One region of the Pseudoalteromonas pernae genome, then DNA from elsewhere that is predicted to be linked to it. Evidence: predicted binding sites of a transcription regulator. Region 1 holds the regulator's gene; the other holds the start of a gene.

The links. The regulator MetJ, encoded in region 1, represses methionine synthesis genes. The targets are predictions, from matches to a motif close to TAGACGTCTAGACGTCTA.
Region 2: metK (methionine adenosyltransferase) is a predicted target of MetJ. The motif match lies at 4,768-4,785, and genes of this name have one in related genera.

The regions. Positions count from the first base shown of each region.
Region 1 covers NZ_JBDODM010000007.1:124,198-131,220, forward strand. Annotated here, with positions in the region: gene metL (bifunctional aspartate kinase/homoserine dehydrogenase II) at 1-953, opposite strand, end outside; gene metB (cystathionine gamma-synthase) at 955-2,112, opposite strand; gene metJ (met regulon transcriptional regulator MetJ) at 2,290-2,610, shown strand; gene V1358_RS15650 (malic enzyme-like NAD(P)-binding protein) at 2,728-3,975, opposite strand; gene rpmE (50S ribosomal protein L31) at 4,440-4,655, opposite strand; gene priA (primosomal protein N') at 4,934-7,023, shown strand, end outside.
Region 2 covers NZ_JBDODM010000002.1:755,443-762,465, reverse strand. Annotated here, with positions in the region: gene V1358_RS07675 (Lrp/AsnC ligand binding domain-containing protein) at 1-396, shown strand, start outside; gene V1358_RS07670 (TIGR04211 family SH3 domain-containing protein) at 493-1,083, opposite strand; gene V1358_RS07665 (CYTH and CHAD domain-containing protein) at 1,284-2,807, shown strand; gene V1358_RS07660 (START domain-containing protein) at 2,770-3,441, shown strand; gene metK (methionine adenosyltransferase) at 3,505-4,656, opposite strand; gene tkt (transketolase) at 4,976-6,967, shown strand.

The sequences.
Region 1 (7,023 bases):
TTTAAACGTGCTGTTTCGCCCGCTTCTAACTGCGCCAGTTTATACACATCATGTTGTCCCAGTGTGGTAATAAAATGCTTGTGTTTGCAGCACCCTTCTCGCACTACCTCAGTGGCACTGGCATCACTGTCATAAGAACTGCGAACAGAAAGTTTGATATCGGTGCCATGTAATGGAGAAAGTGTTTTGGCATGTAACACTGGGTTACCGAGGCAAGCTAAAAGCTGAGCTTGTGAGCGGCAAATTTTGTGATACTTCACGGCTTCAGGAACTTTACGCGGGTCAGTACTGAAAACCCCTTGCGTATCCGTCCAAATGCACACTTCTTCCGCATTAAGGTAACGTGCAAACAAGGTGGCACTGTAATCACTGCCGTTTCGTCCTAGAGTCACTGTTTTACCTTGATGATCTGAGGCAATAAAGCCAGTAATGACATTGATATGAACCTTGCTCGCCTTAGATACACAAGTCTGTTCGTTCACTTTATGTAACAACTGCCCGTGTTGAGCTACGAGCAAATCTCGGGCATCTAAACTTTGTGCGTTCGCACCAATCTGCGTTAAATAAGCAGCCAATAAGCGTGCTGACCATAGTTCACCATGCGCCAGTAAAAATGCCTCTTCAAGTTGCTTGGTTTCTAGCTGATTGCAAATATTCGCCAATTCTTGTGCCAACGTATCAGTCGCAGTGTGTGCCTGTGTGCTATCGAGCAGTTCATTTATGAGCTCTAGCTGATGTGCTTTTACAACACTCAATACGTCCGCACAGGCATGCGTATCGCCTTGTTGATATGCTTGCCAAAGCTTTACTAAGGTATCTGTTGTCTTTCCCGCGGCTGATACAACAACCACATCACCCACCTGAGCGTGCGCCAATACTATGTTTGCAACTGCATGATAACGCGCGGCACTGCTAAGGCTAGAGCCACCAAATTTATGTACTACTTGCGTCATTTCAACTCTCCAACTGCGCAAACGCGTGTTCTAGATCGGCAATTAGGTCATCTTTATCTTCAATACCTACAGAAATGCGGATCATTGTGTCTCCCACACCAGCTTCTAAACGAGCCTGCTCATCCATACCTGCATGCGTCATGGTCGCGGGGTGACAAATGAGGCTTTCGACTCCACCGAGTGATTGAGCCAAAGTAAATTGATTCACTGAGGTTAAGAATTTTGCGCTGTCTTTGAGCCCACCTTTAATATCAAAGCTCACCATACCGCCGAACCCTGCCTGTTGCTGCTTTGCAAGTTCATGCTGGGGATGCGACTCCAGACCCGGATAGTAAACGTGCTCAACACTTGGGTGCCGTGCTAAAAATTCCGCAATGGCCATCGCATTTTCCTCGTGCTGACGCAGACGCAGCTTTAACGTGCGAATGCCGCGAAGAGTTAAGAAACTATCAAACGGCGCGCCGGTAATACCAATATTATTCGCCCACCACGCGAGTTCCTCACCTAGCTCAGCAGACTTAGTGATTAAGGCGCCACCAACCACATCGGAATGGCCATTAATATATTTCGTTGTCGAATGCACAACGATGTCACATCCAAGCGCCAGCGGGTTTTGCAGTGCCGGTGATAAAAAGGTGTTATCCGCAGCAACTAATGCACCGACCTGCTTCGCGGCATCACAGACCTGACGAATATCGGTTAAGCGTAGAATAGGGTTACTCGGCGTCTCAATCCAAACGATTTTAGGCTTACTCTCTTTAATACCTTCAGAGCACTCTGGACGCGTCAAATCCAAAACGACTAATTTAAACAGTCCACGTTTTGCCAAAGACGTAAACAGGCGATAACTACCACCATAACAATCATGAGGGATTACTATTGTGTCTTGCGGGGTAAGCAGTTGCGTCACCAAATGCACTGCGGCCATGCCAGTCGCAGTGATTATTCCGCGCTCGCCACCTTCTAGCTGTGCTAATAATTGCGCCAGTGTATCCCTGTTCGGATTACCACTGCGGCCATAATCAAATTGGCGCTTAGTAGCAAAGTCAGCTAAAGAATAGGTAGTTGATAAATGAAGCGGAGGTACCACTGCACCATGATGTTGGTCAACTTCGATTCCGTGACGAACAGCAAGGGTCTCATTTTTTAATTTGGTCATAGCGCCTCCAAACTGGCGTGGATGTTTAGACGTCTAAAAGGTTAAAATAACAAACCGTGGAAGTCAAAACATTTATACGTCTAAATAGCTAAATGAGGAATATTTGACTATCCTTTCCAACACGATAAAATTTCGCCCTTATTGATGCCTAAGTGACCAAAAAATAAGACTCTAATTATGGCCAAGTGGAACGGTGAGTATATTCACCCTTATGCGGAACACGGTAAGAAAGCCCAACAGGTAAAAAAGATTACCGTTTCGATCCCGCTCAATGTTTTAAAAGTATTAACTGATGAAAGGACGCGCCGTCAGGTAAACAACCTTCGTCACGCAACAAATAGTGAGTTGTTATGTGAGGCATTTTTACATGCATTCACAGGACAACCTTTACCCGATGATGAAGATCTTCGTAAAGACAACCCGGAAAAGGTGCCGCAAGAAGTTCGCAAGATCATGGAAGAAATGGGGTTAGAAGTTCCTATCATCGGCGAGGACTAAGAACTTTTTAACACCCAAGTCATTGCAACTGGGTATCCAAATAAAAAAGCCCCAACTCATGTTGGGGCTTTTTACTGTAATAGTTTCACTGCATTGAATGCAGAACACACTCTGTGATTACTTATCGTTCATGTAATCGGGTGCTAATTCCACTTGCGCAACACCAGATGCCACCGCTGCCTGTGCTACCGCCCTCGCCACACGCGGCAATAAACGTGGATCCATTGGCTTTGGAATAATGTATTGTGGGCCAAACTCCAACTCAGTCACACCTGATGCTTTTAGCACTTCAGCTGGAACCGGCTCTTTTGCGATGCTACGAATCGCTTCCACAGCCGCAATCTTCATCTCGTCATTAATTGCTGTTGCACGTACATCTAACGCACCACGGAAAATGAATGGGAAACAAAGCACATTGTTTACTTGGTTTGGATAATCAGAACGACCTGTTGCCATGATCAAATCTTTACGAGCACTGTGCGCTAGCTCAGGCTTGATTTCAGGATCTGGGTTTGAACAAGCAAATACAACTGGCTTGTCTGCCATCAATTTTAGATCTTCAGCTGACAACAAATCTGGGCCAGATACACCCACAAATACGTCTGCATCGGCAATTACGTCTTGCAAAGTACGCTTGTCAGTGTTGTTCGCAAACAGCTGTTTATACTCATTCAAATCGTCGCGACGTGTATGAATAACGCCTTTGCGGTCCAGCATGTAAATGTGCTCACGCTGTGCACCACACTTAATTAGTAGCTCCATACATGCAACAGCCGCCGCACCAGCACCTAAACATACAATGAGTGCATCACGAATGTCTTTACCTTGAATCTCAAGTGCGTTCAACATGCCCGCAGCAGTTACAATCGCAGTACCGTGTTGGTCATCATGGAATACAGGCACGTTACAACGTTCGATCAACGCTTTTTCAATTTCAAAGCACTCAGGTGCTTTGATGTCTTCTAGATTGATACCACCAAACGTGTCAGCAATATTCTCTACAGTATTGATGAAATCTTCGGTTGTACGGTGTTTTACTTCGATGTCGATTGAGTCAAGGCCAGCAAAGCGTTTGAATAACAGCGCCTTACCTTCCATAACAGGCTTAGAAGCTAGTGGACCTAAGTTTCCCAGCCCTAAAATCGCGGTACCATTGGAAATAACCGCAACCATATTGCCTTTGGCTGTGTACTTATAAGCGTTATTTGGATCTGCCGCGATTTCGCGCACAGGCTCAGCAACACCAGGGCTGTACGCTAAGGCGAGATCGTTAACTGTTTCTGCACTTTTAGTCAGCTCAATACTGATTTTACCGGGAACGGGATTGGCGTGATAATCGAGCGCTTTTTGACGAAAGTCTGACATGAATTAAATATCCTGCTAGAAATGTTTGTGAGAGTTCAGGTATACCGCAAACCATACTGCTTTTAGTCTCATATTCCAAGCAATATCAGGTCTATCCTGTTGCGCGAATTTAAACGTAGTTAGCACCAAGTTCACGGTTAATTATTTTAATTTCCCATAACGTAGTCGATAATTTTATCTACATCACGAGGCAAGATTGATTGTAAAAGCTACATAAATGATACATAACGATATATAAAATTCAATTTATATAACCTGCAAGAATATCAATTAGACAGAAAAATTATTCCCCACACACTTCTGCAATATTGCTGCATTTAGAAGCTTTTAACTGCACAATACTCAATTACAGTGTGACTTTATGGGAGTTTAAAAGGAAGTTGGCGTGATAAATAACGAACATGGATGAAACTGATAGGCACAAAAAAAGCACCCGAAGGTGCTTTTTTCTAATAAGCAGTGAATTACTTCTTGCTGCTAAGCGCACCGAAGCGCTTGTTGAAGCGGTCAACACGACCACCTGTGTCAAGAATCTTCTGCTTACCAGTGTAGAAAGGGTGACACTCTGAACATACGTCAAGGTGAATGTCTTTACACAAAGTAGAACGAGTTTCAAACTTGTTACCACAAGAGCACGTTGCTGTGATTGCTTCGTACTTAGGGTGGATACCTTCTTTCATGGGGATAACCTCTAAATAGGCCGTATCGCTCTCCAAACCCGGAGTTTGGCACCATACGCGTTAGTTTCAATGTGCTAAGACGAGTTAAATTATGCTCAGCACCCTTAAGGCCGCGTATTTTATTTAACTAGCGGTTAATGTTCAAGCATTAATTGCTGCTATTAACTAGGCGATGAATTTAGTACATTAGAGGCACGTTATTCAATGTGAGTCGACCTTTGTCATCCCAACCTAGCACTCAGTCAGATTTAGCTTTTTTATCAAGCACCTGCACCTACGTGGAGGTGGCAATAAAAGTACCTCTTCACCGCAGTTTTGACTATTGTTTACCTGCATCTGTAAACGCAGAGGATATCGCGGTGGGTATGCGGGTTCGCGTTCCGTTTGGCAACCGCCAGCTTAGTGCACTGGTTGTAAAAATTAAAAACCAAAGTGAATTCGCCAGCAACAAAATAAAACCGATTATAGAGGTGATCGACCGCGCACCTATTTTGGATGCATCGCACATTGAATTACTCAAATTTACCGCACGTTATTACCACTATCCATTAGGTGAGACAATTTTCACCGCCTTACCCAAAGCGCTGCGGGTGGGTGAAGACATAGATAAAACCAGCATCAATTACCTGCAGTTGACTGAAAAAGGTAAAAAACTGCCCACATTACGTGCTAAGAAACAACAATCACTGCTGTCTCAGTTGGCTAAATCGGGCAAATCGCCGGTTACTGAAGTAAAAGCACTCGGGTTTACCAAGGCCACTATTGACGCCATTATCGACAAGGAGTTGGCAGAGATCACCATTGAGTTTTCGAGCCAATGGCGCAACGCTCCACTGACGGTTTCAAGCAAACCCAAGCTCAATAGCGAACAAGCTATCGCTTGCAGCAGCATCAATCAAAGTAACGGTTATGCTAGTTTCTTATTGGAAGGAGTTACTGGCAGTGGCAAAACTGAAGTCTATTTGCAGTGCCTTGAAGAAGTGATTCGAAAAGGCCAGCAGGCATTGGTATTAGTGCCAGAAATAGGCCTAACCCCGCAAACTGTTAACCGTTTTCGTCGCCGCTTTCCAGATACACCAATTATGCTTTGGCATTCGGCATTGACCGACAATGAACGTTTGCAGACTTGGCGCTTTTGCCAAAAAGGCAGTTGTGCCATCGTCATCGGTACGCGCTCAGCTATCTTTATGCCGTTTTTGAAATTAGGCATGATCATTGTTGATGAAGAACATGATAGCTCGTTCAAACAACAGGATAGCTTGCGTTATCACGCCCGCGATCTGGGCGCCTATCGCGCACAACAGCACTCAATCCCACTCGTTATGGGCACGGCCACACCCGCTTTAGAAACACTGCACCGTGCACTTGAGGGAAGATATCACTTGCTGTCGTTGACGCAACGGGCACAAACTTCCACCGACAATCACTATCAGCTGATTGATATCAAGGGCCAACACCTTGAATCAGGACTCAGTCACGCCAGCCTTGCTTACATAAAACGTGAGTTAGGCAGACAAAAGCAGGTCATGGTATTTCTCAATCGTCGCGGCTTTTCGCCGTCGCTGATTTGCCATGAGTGTGGCTGGTTAAGCAACTGCCCTCGTTGCAGCACCAGCGCCACTTATCACAAATCAATGCGCCGCTTAGTGTGCCACCACTGTGGCGAGCAGAGCGCGCCGCCAATGCAGTGCCCTGATTGTGGCAGCACGCAAATAAACCCTGTGGGTTGCGGTACAGAGCAGCTAGAAGAAGCCTTGAGTGAACAATTCCCAGAAGTTGCTATCAGCCGCATAGATCGTGATTCCACACGAAAAAAAGGCAGTTTAGAGGAAGAGCTTGAACGCATAAACCAAGGCGGGGCACGCATACTCATCGGCACACAAATGCTCGCCAAAGGCCATCACTTTGCCGATGTTAGCTTAGTGATCATTTTGGATGTAGACGCCGGTCTGCACTCGTGTGATTTTCGCGCCACCGAGCATTTGGCGCAATTGATCACTCAAGTTGCTGGTCGCGCTGGACGAAGCGGTGAGCCTGGCACGGTGTTATTACAAACGCACTTCCCTGAGCACCCTTTACTGCAAGATTTAGTGAACAACGGCTATCAACACTTTGCCCGATATGCCCTGAGTGAACGCCAAGATACAGACTTACCACCGTATACACATCTTGCCCTGTTACGTGCAGAAGCCCATGATTTATCGCTAGTTTTACGTTTTTTATCGGATTTAGTTCCCGCAACGCCCGTGCCTAAGATACAATTACTCGGGCCTATACCTGCTCCTATGGAGCGTGTGGCTGGCAAGTTTAGATATCAATTGCATATTCAGGGTGAAGACAGAGGCGCGCTACACGCATATATTGGCCA
Region 2 (7,023 bases), on a different contig from region 1:
GTTAATTTGGCAAAACAAGTTAACTTAAGTCCGAGTCCTTGTTTGGACAGGGTAAAGCGTTTAGAAGCAGATGGGTTTATCGAAGGATACTATGCCAAGCTCTCTGAGCAGAAGCTCAATCAAAGCCTGCTAGCACACGTGCAAGTCTCGCTCGTTACTTCTAACACATCGGTGTTCAAAACGTTCAAAGAACATATCGTGAAAACCCCCCAAGTGGTCGAGTGCGACATGGTGGCCGGGGGGTATGATTACCTATTAAAAGTGCGCGTAAGTGATATGAATGAATATCGTCAGGTGCTTGGCGATCTTGTTGATATTCCAGGGGTGGGCACGCATCACACCTATATGGTGATTGAAAAGGTAAAAGAAGACACAGGCTTGCGTATCGATTTATAAATACAGCACGTATTACCTGCCTTATTAGCAGATCAAAAAAAAGAGCGCAGATGCGCTCTTTTTGCTCAATGCATTTTTTACATTGGTAAGCCTAGCTTACGCCCAACCGTCGTAGCGTTTTCTACGCGATAGGAAGATAGTCAGAATAATACCCAAAAACAGACCGATAAAAGCGATGGCGCCGCCATAGGTCAATAATTGACGTTTCTCTTTAGAACGTAGGCTTTGTTGTTTGGTTTGAATTGCATCACGCTCAGCAATAGCTGTCGCTAATTGTTCCTGCAATTGTTGATTCTGTGCTTGCAGGTCACTGTTCAAGCTCTGTAGTTCTGGAATTTCGCTCTGTGCATTGCGCAATGTTTGCTGCGTGCTCGCTAGCTCTTCACCTAACTGCTCAAACTTTACTTTTAAGCTCTTATCTTGGTTGATGTACTGCGCTTCTACCCAACCTTGACGCTCTTTGTCATCAATAATTTCATAAAAGCCATTGGTCTCTGTACCAGTTACTAAAGTGATCTCTGTGCCTGCATTGATAGAGCCTAAGATACGATAGTTTTTACCAGCACCAGAGTGCATGAAAATGTATAGTTCGTCACTGATATAAGCGGCACGTTGTTCGGCACTCACGGCCTGAGTGAAAAATGCACTTGATACGAATACGAGTGCAAGAAACAGGTGTTTTAGCATTTAACTAAACCTTGTCTACGTAAATAAGATGTTTATTGAGGCATAGTATTGGCTGGAGGCGACAATGGCAAGGGCGATTTTGTAACCCAACCCTGCCAATAGGGGGTTATTTGCGTAGGAAGAATACGCAAAAAGTTTGCATTCGTATGCGGCTTTGTTTATGTTGTCCTCTTGTCAATTCCATTGGTCTTTTCGAACGCATGGACACTGAGATAGAGCTCAAATTTTTAGTATCTGAGGCGGTCACTCCGTCAATTCCTGCACTGATCACACAGTTTGCCAAAACCGTTACCAACAAACCTTCTCGTAACCTTCAAAACGCGTATTTTGATACTCCAAGCCGTGAGCTAAGAGCGCTCGATATTGGTTTGCGTACGCGCTGCTGCGATGGTGTTTGTGAGCAAACCATTAAACTCGCTGGTGATAATGTGGGCGGCCTGCATCAACGTCCTGAATTCAATTTACCTATCTCAGGCAATCGTCCTGAACTGAGCGCATTTGACGCCAGTATTTGGCCTCATGGCGTGCAAGTTGACGCCATTGCTGAAAATCTTTATCCATTATTCAGCACCAACTTTATCCGCAGAACTTGGCTGGTGGAAACCCAGTCAGGTACCTTGATCGAAGTGGTACTAGATAAAGGTGAAGTCGCTGCTAACTCAAGTATTGAGCCTATTTGTGAGCTTGAAATAGAGTTAATTAAAGGTGAGCGCAGTGAACTATTTTTACTGGCCGAAAAATTAATCGAAAACTTACCTTTGCGCATGGGACTGTATTCCAAAGCAGCCCGTGGGTACCGTTTGGCTGATGACACGCCACTCAGTGCCAGCAAGGAAATCGACATGGTGGCACTGACTAACGAAGATAGCCAAGAACGAGCATTGGAGAAATGCCTTAATCACGGCATTACCTTTGTGCAAAAGCACGAGCAGTGTTACTACCAAAAACCTACATTAAAAACGCTAAAGCGTATTACCGATGGCGTTAGTCTGATTCGCCACAGCTTGTGGTTATTTAAAGACATTGTTGAAAAGCAAGCGACTGAGCGATTGCGTACAGAATTAAAATGGTTGTTGAATGAATTGAGTTGGGTAGAAACGGCAATTCAGTTAAAAACTTTCACTTCCAAAAAACACGCGTACTACAAGAAAATCAATGCTGCCCCCGATTTGGCGCACGTGATTGATGACTTAAAAGATGTGCAACCAACGATTGAAGACGTGCAGCAGATCTTTACCAGCAAGCGCTACAATTTATTACTACTTGATTTGACTATTTGGTTAACAGAGCGCGGTTGGCGTCAGTCTTGGGGTCAGTCTCAATTTCAAGCTGCAGAGCGCAACATTCATGACATTGCGGCGCAGTTGTTAGAAGCGGATTGGCATGAAATGCGCGCTTTAGTGGAAAATGAAGAACCGCTCTCAGCCAATGAATATTTAAACTTAAAACAACGACTTGAGCGTAACCTACTCAGTGGTTGCTGTTTGGGGGCATTGTTCAACGAGGAGGCGCGTTTAAACTTCCGCGCTCCTTGGTTAGATATCGTACACGGAACGTTCGAACTGTTCACCCTGCATTATCTTGAGCAACTATGCCAAGGCAAAGACAGCGAAGAGTTGGAAAAAATCCAAGCATGGTTGTCACAAAAAACGGAATATTTACTTAGTGCTATGGAACAAAGTCGTGATGCCACGCGCAATACCCAGCCTTATTGGCGCGATTAGTGTTGTTCTAGTCGTTCTACCTCAGTCGGTTGCCGCGCAGCCGACTTGGCGTATTTGGAAAGAGCAAGAACACTTAAACGTATCCTTTGCTAAAAATGAGCAAGGACAATACGCCATCAAAGCTAACGTATTGATACCTAATGCCAACGCAGCTCAATTTGTTAGCCTATTACACGATACTGAGCACGCGCCAGATTGGCTTGAAGGCGTTAAACAAGTGCGTTTATTGGCCAGTCCACAACCTCATCATTCCCATGTATTTACACTGCTCAATTCCCCTTGGCCTGTAGCTGATAGGGAGCTGTACAGCCTATCGTGTTATGAAAGGCTCAATGAGGCGCAAACGAAATTGATAATTAAAGCGGTTCAATCTGACTCAGAAGTTCCCAAAGGCCGTGTGCGAATTGAGGACTTGCAGGCATCTTGGCTTATCAGCGAGCAACCAACTGGATTGTTGCTCGAGTACGAGGTTGAAGCCGATCCCGCGGGGGCGATCCCCAACTGGATAAGCAATAAAGTGTCGCTTAAAAGCGTGTATCGTACCTTGAGTAACTTGCGCGCGCGGTTGGCCAATACTCAGGTTATGAGCCCCATGCCGTTAACAACGGGTCAGTGTCGGGACTTTATGCATTAACAGCATAAAATAAAGGCATAAAAAAAGCGCTCAATGAGCGCTTTTCTTGTATTTACTTGGCTATTACAGGCCAGCGTCCGCACGAAGTGCTTCAACTTTGTCTGTCGCTTCCCAAGGGAATTCTTCGCGACCAAAGTGACCGTATGCCGCAGACGGTTGGTAAATCGGACGCTCAAGGTCAAGCATCTGGATTAGACCGTAAGGACGTAGGTCAAAGTGCTTGCGGATTAGCTCGATTAAACGTGCTTCGTCTAGTTTACCTGTGCCGAATGTTTCAACGCTGATAGATGTAGGCTCTGCAACACCGATTGCGTAAGAAACTTGAATTTCACAACGATCAGCTAGGCCAGCTGCTACGATGTTTTTCGCAACGTAACGTGCTGCGTATGCCGCTGAACGGTCAACTTTTGATGGATCTTTACCGGAGAATGCACCACCACCGTGACGAGCCATACCGCCGTATGTATCAACGATGATCTTACGACCAGTTAGACCACAGTCACCCATTGGACCACCGATAACGAAACGGCCAGTTGGGTTAATGAAGAACTTAGTCGCAGAAGTGATTAGTTCAGCAGGAAGTGTTGGCTTGATGATAGTTTCCATCACCGCTTCAACAAGATCGTCCTGAGAAATAGTGTCACAGTGCTGAGTCGATAGTACTACCGCATCGATACCCACAGGTTGACCATTTTCGTATGCAAATGTTACCTGAGACTTAGCGTCTGGACGAAGCCAAGGTAACTCGCCGCTCTTACGTACTTGCGCTTGGCGCTGTACTAGGCGGTGTGAATACGTGATAGGCGCAGGCATTAATACGTCTGTTTCGTTACACGCGTAACCAAACATTAGACCTTGGTCACCAGCACCTTGGTCTTCAGGGCGCGCACGGTCAACACCTTGGTTGATGTCTGGAGACTGTTTGCCAATCGTATTAAGGATTGCACATGAATCAGCATCGAAACCCATGTCTGAGTGTGTGTAACCGATTTCACGAACTGTTTTACGAGTTAGTTCTTCGATATCAACCCAAGCGCTAGTAGTGATTTCACCACCAACCATTACCATGCCTGTTTTAACGTATGTTTCACAAGCTACACGGGCGTGCGGGTCTTGCTCCAAAATAGCATCTAGTACCGCATCTGAAATTTGGTCAGCGATTTTATCCGGGTGTCCCTCAGACACTGACTCAGAAGTAAATAAATGTTTTGCCATTGGTTTTTCTCACAAGTCTCGCGCTTCCCATACACGTCACCAATTAGGGTGCAGCGCTGCATAAAAATAAGGCGCGTATTCTAGCTAAATGATCGCACCTTGCCTAGCTATTTTACGCCTAGACGTCCAAATTACTAATTTTCAGTCTTATAGCCAATTAATATGAGTAATTTTAAAGTCACCTATATTGTCCACAAGTTTTAATTGCAGGGGGCCTGTGAATAAGTAAGAATGGGCCTTTATCTTATCCTTCGCACATTCGCTAGCATGAGCAAGTGCGGAGCTTCCAGCGCAAATACATTTAAAGGTAGGAGAATTCATGCCATCACGCAAAGAACTTGCAAACGCCATTCGCGTCTTGTCTATGGACGCGGTTCAACAAGCTAAATCAGGTCACCCAGGTGCTCCTATGGGAATGGCTGATATCGCCGAAGTCCTATGGCGTGACTATCTAAAGCACAACCCAACAAATCCTGATTGGGCTGACCGCGACCGATTTATCCTGTCAAATGGCCATGGTTCAATGCTGATTTATTCGCTTTTACATTTAAGCGGCTATGACCTACCGATGGAAGAAATTAAAAACTTCCGTCAACTGCATTCTAAAACTCCAGGTCACCCTGAATATGGCTACGCACCAGGCGTTGAAACCACTACGGGCCCGCTTGGTCAGGGGATCACTAACGCGGTAGGTATGGCTATCGCAGAAAAAGCGCTTGGCGCTCAATTTAACCGCGCTGGACATGACATTGTTGATCACTATACCTACACCTTCCTAGGTGACGGCTGTTTAATGGAAGGTATCTCTCACGAAGCCTGTTCATTAGCTGGTACCTTGGGTCTAGGTAAGCTCATCGCATTTTGGGATGACAACGGCATCTCAATCGATGGTGAAGTTGAAGGTTGGTTCAGCGACGATACGCCTGCGCGTTTCGAAGCATATGGCTGGCATGTAGTGCGTGGTGTTGATGGTCACGACAGTGATGCTATCCGTGCTGCAATCGAAGAAGGTCGCGCAAACTCTGATAAACCAACATTGATCTGTTGTAAAACAGTGATTGGTTACGGTTCACCAAACAAGTCGGGTAGCCATGATTGTCACGGTGCACCGCTAGGTGATGACGAAATCAAAGCCGCGCGTGAATTTTTGGGTTGGGAGCATGCACCTTTTGTTATTCCACAAGACGTATACAGCGAGTGGGACGCAAAAGAAGCAGGTCAAAAACACGAGCAAAACTGGCACGAAAAGTTCGCTGCATATAAAGCTGCGCACCCAGAACTTGCTGCTGAGTTTGAACGTCGCCAAAAAGGTGAATTACCTGCTGATTGGGCTGAAAAATCACAAGCCTACATTGAGCAATTACAGGCAAACCCTGATAATCCAGCAACACGTAAAGCATCACAAAATGCATTGAATGCATTTGGTCCTATGCTTCCTGAGTTTATGGGCGGCTCTGCTGACCTTGCGGGTTCGAACTTGACCTTGTGGAGTGGTTCAAAAGGCTTAACGAGTGATGATGCGTCGGGCAACTACGTATTCTACGGTGTACGTGAATTCGGTATGTCGGCGATTATGAATGGTATTGCGCTGCATAAAGGCTTTATCCCTTACGGTGCGACTTTCTTAATGTTCATGGAATACGCACGCAACGCAGTACGTATGGCCGCACTGATGAAAACACCAAGCATCTTTGTGTACACCCACGATTCAATCGGTTTGGGTGAAGATGGTCCTACGCACCAACCAGTGGAGCAAATGGCGAGCTTACGTTACACGCCGAACCTAGTGAACTGGCGTCCATGTGACCAAGTTGAGTCTGCCATTGCTTGGCAACAAGCAATTGAGCGTAAAGATGGCCCTACATCACTTGTATTTACTCGCCAAGGTCTTGCACAACAATCGCGTACACCGGAGCAATTAGCGAACGTTAAAAAGGGCGGTTATGTGTTGAGCTGTGATGGTGCGCCTGAAGTGATCCTTATTGCAACAGGTTCAGAAGTTCAACTAGCGGTTGATGCCGCTGAGCAACTGCGCAGCGAAGGTAAAAAAGTACGCGTGGTTTCAATGCCATCAACAGATTTGTTCGATGCTCAGGATGCGCAGTATAAAGAATCAGTTCTTCCAGCAGCTGTAACGCGTCGCGTAGCAGTAGAAGCTGGTATTGCTGACTTCTGGTACAAGTATGTAGGTTTGACCGGTAAAGTAATTGGCATGACCACTTTCGGTGAATCAGCGCCAGCAAACGAGCTATTTAAGATGTTCGGCTTTACTGTTGAAAATGTAGTTGAAGCGGCAAATAGCCAGTTCTAATCTGCATTATTCAGACAACAAAAAACCCGCTTTATAGCGGGTTTTTTGTTGTTATC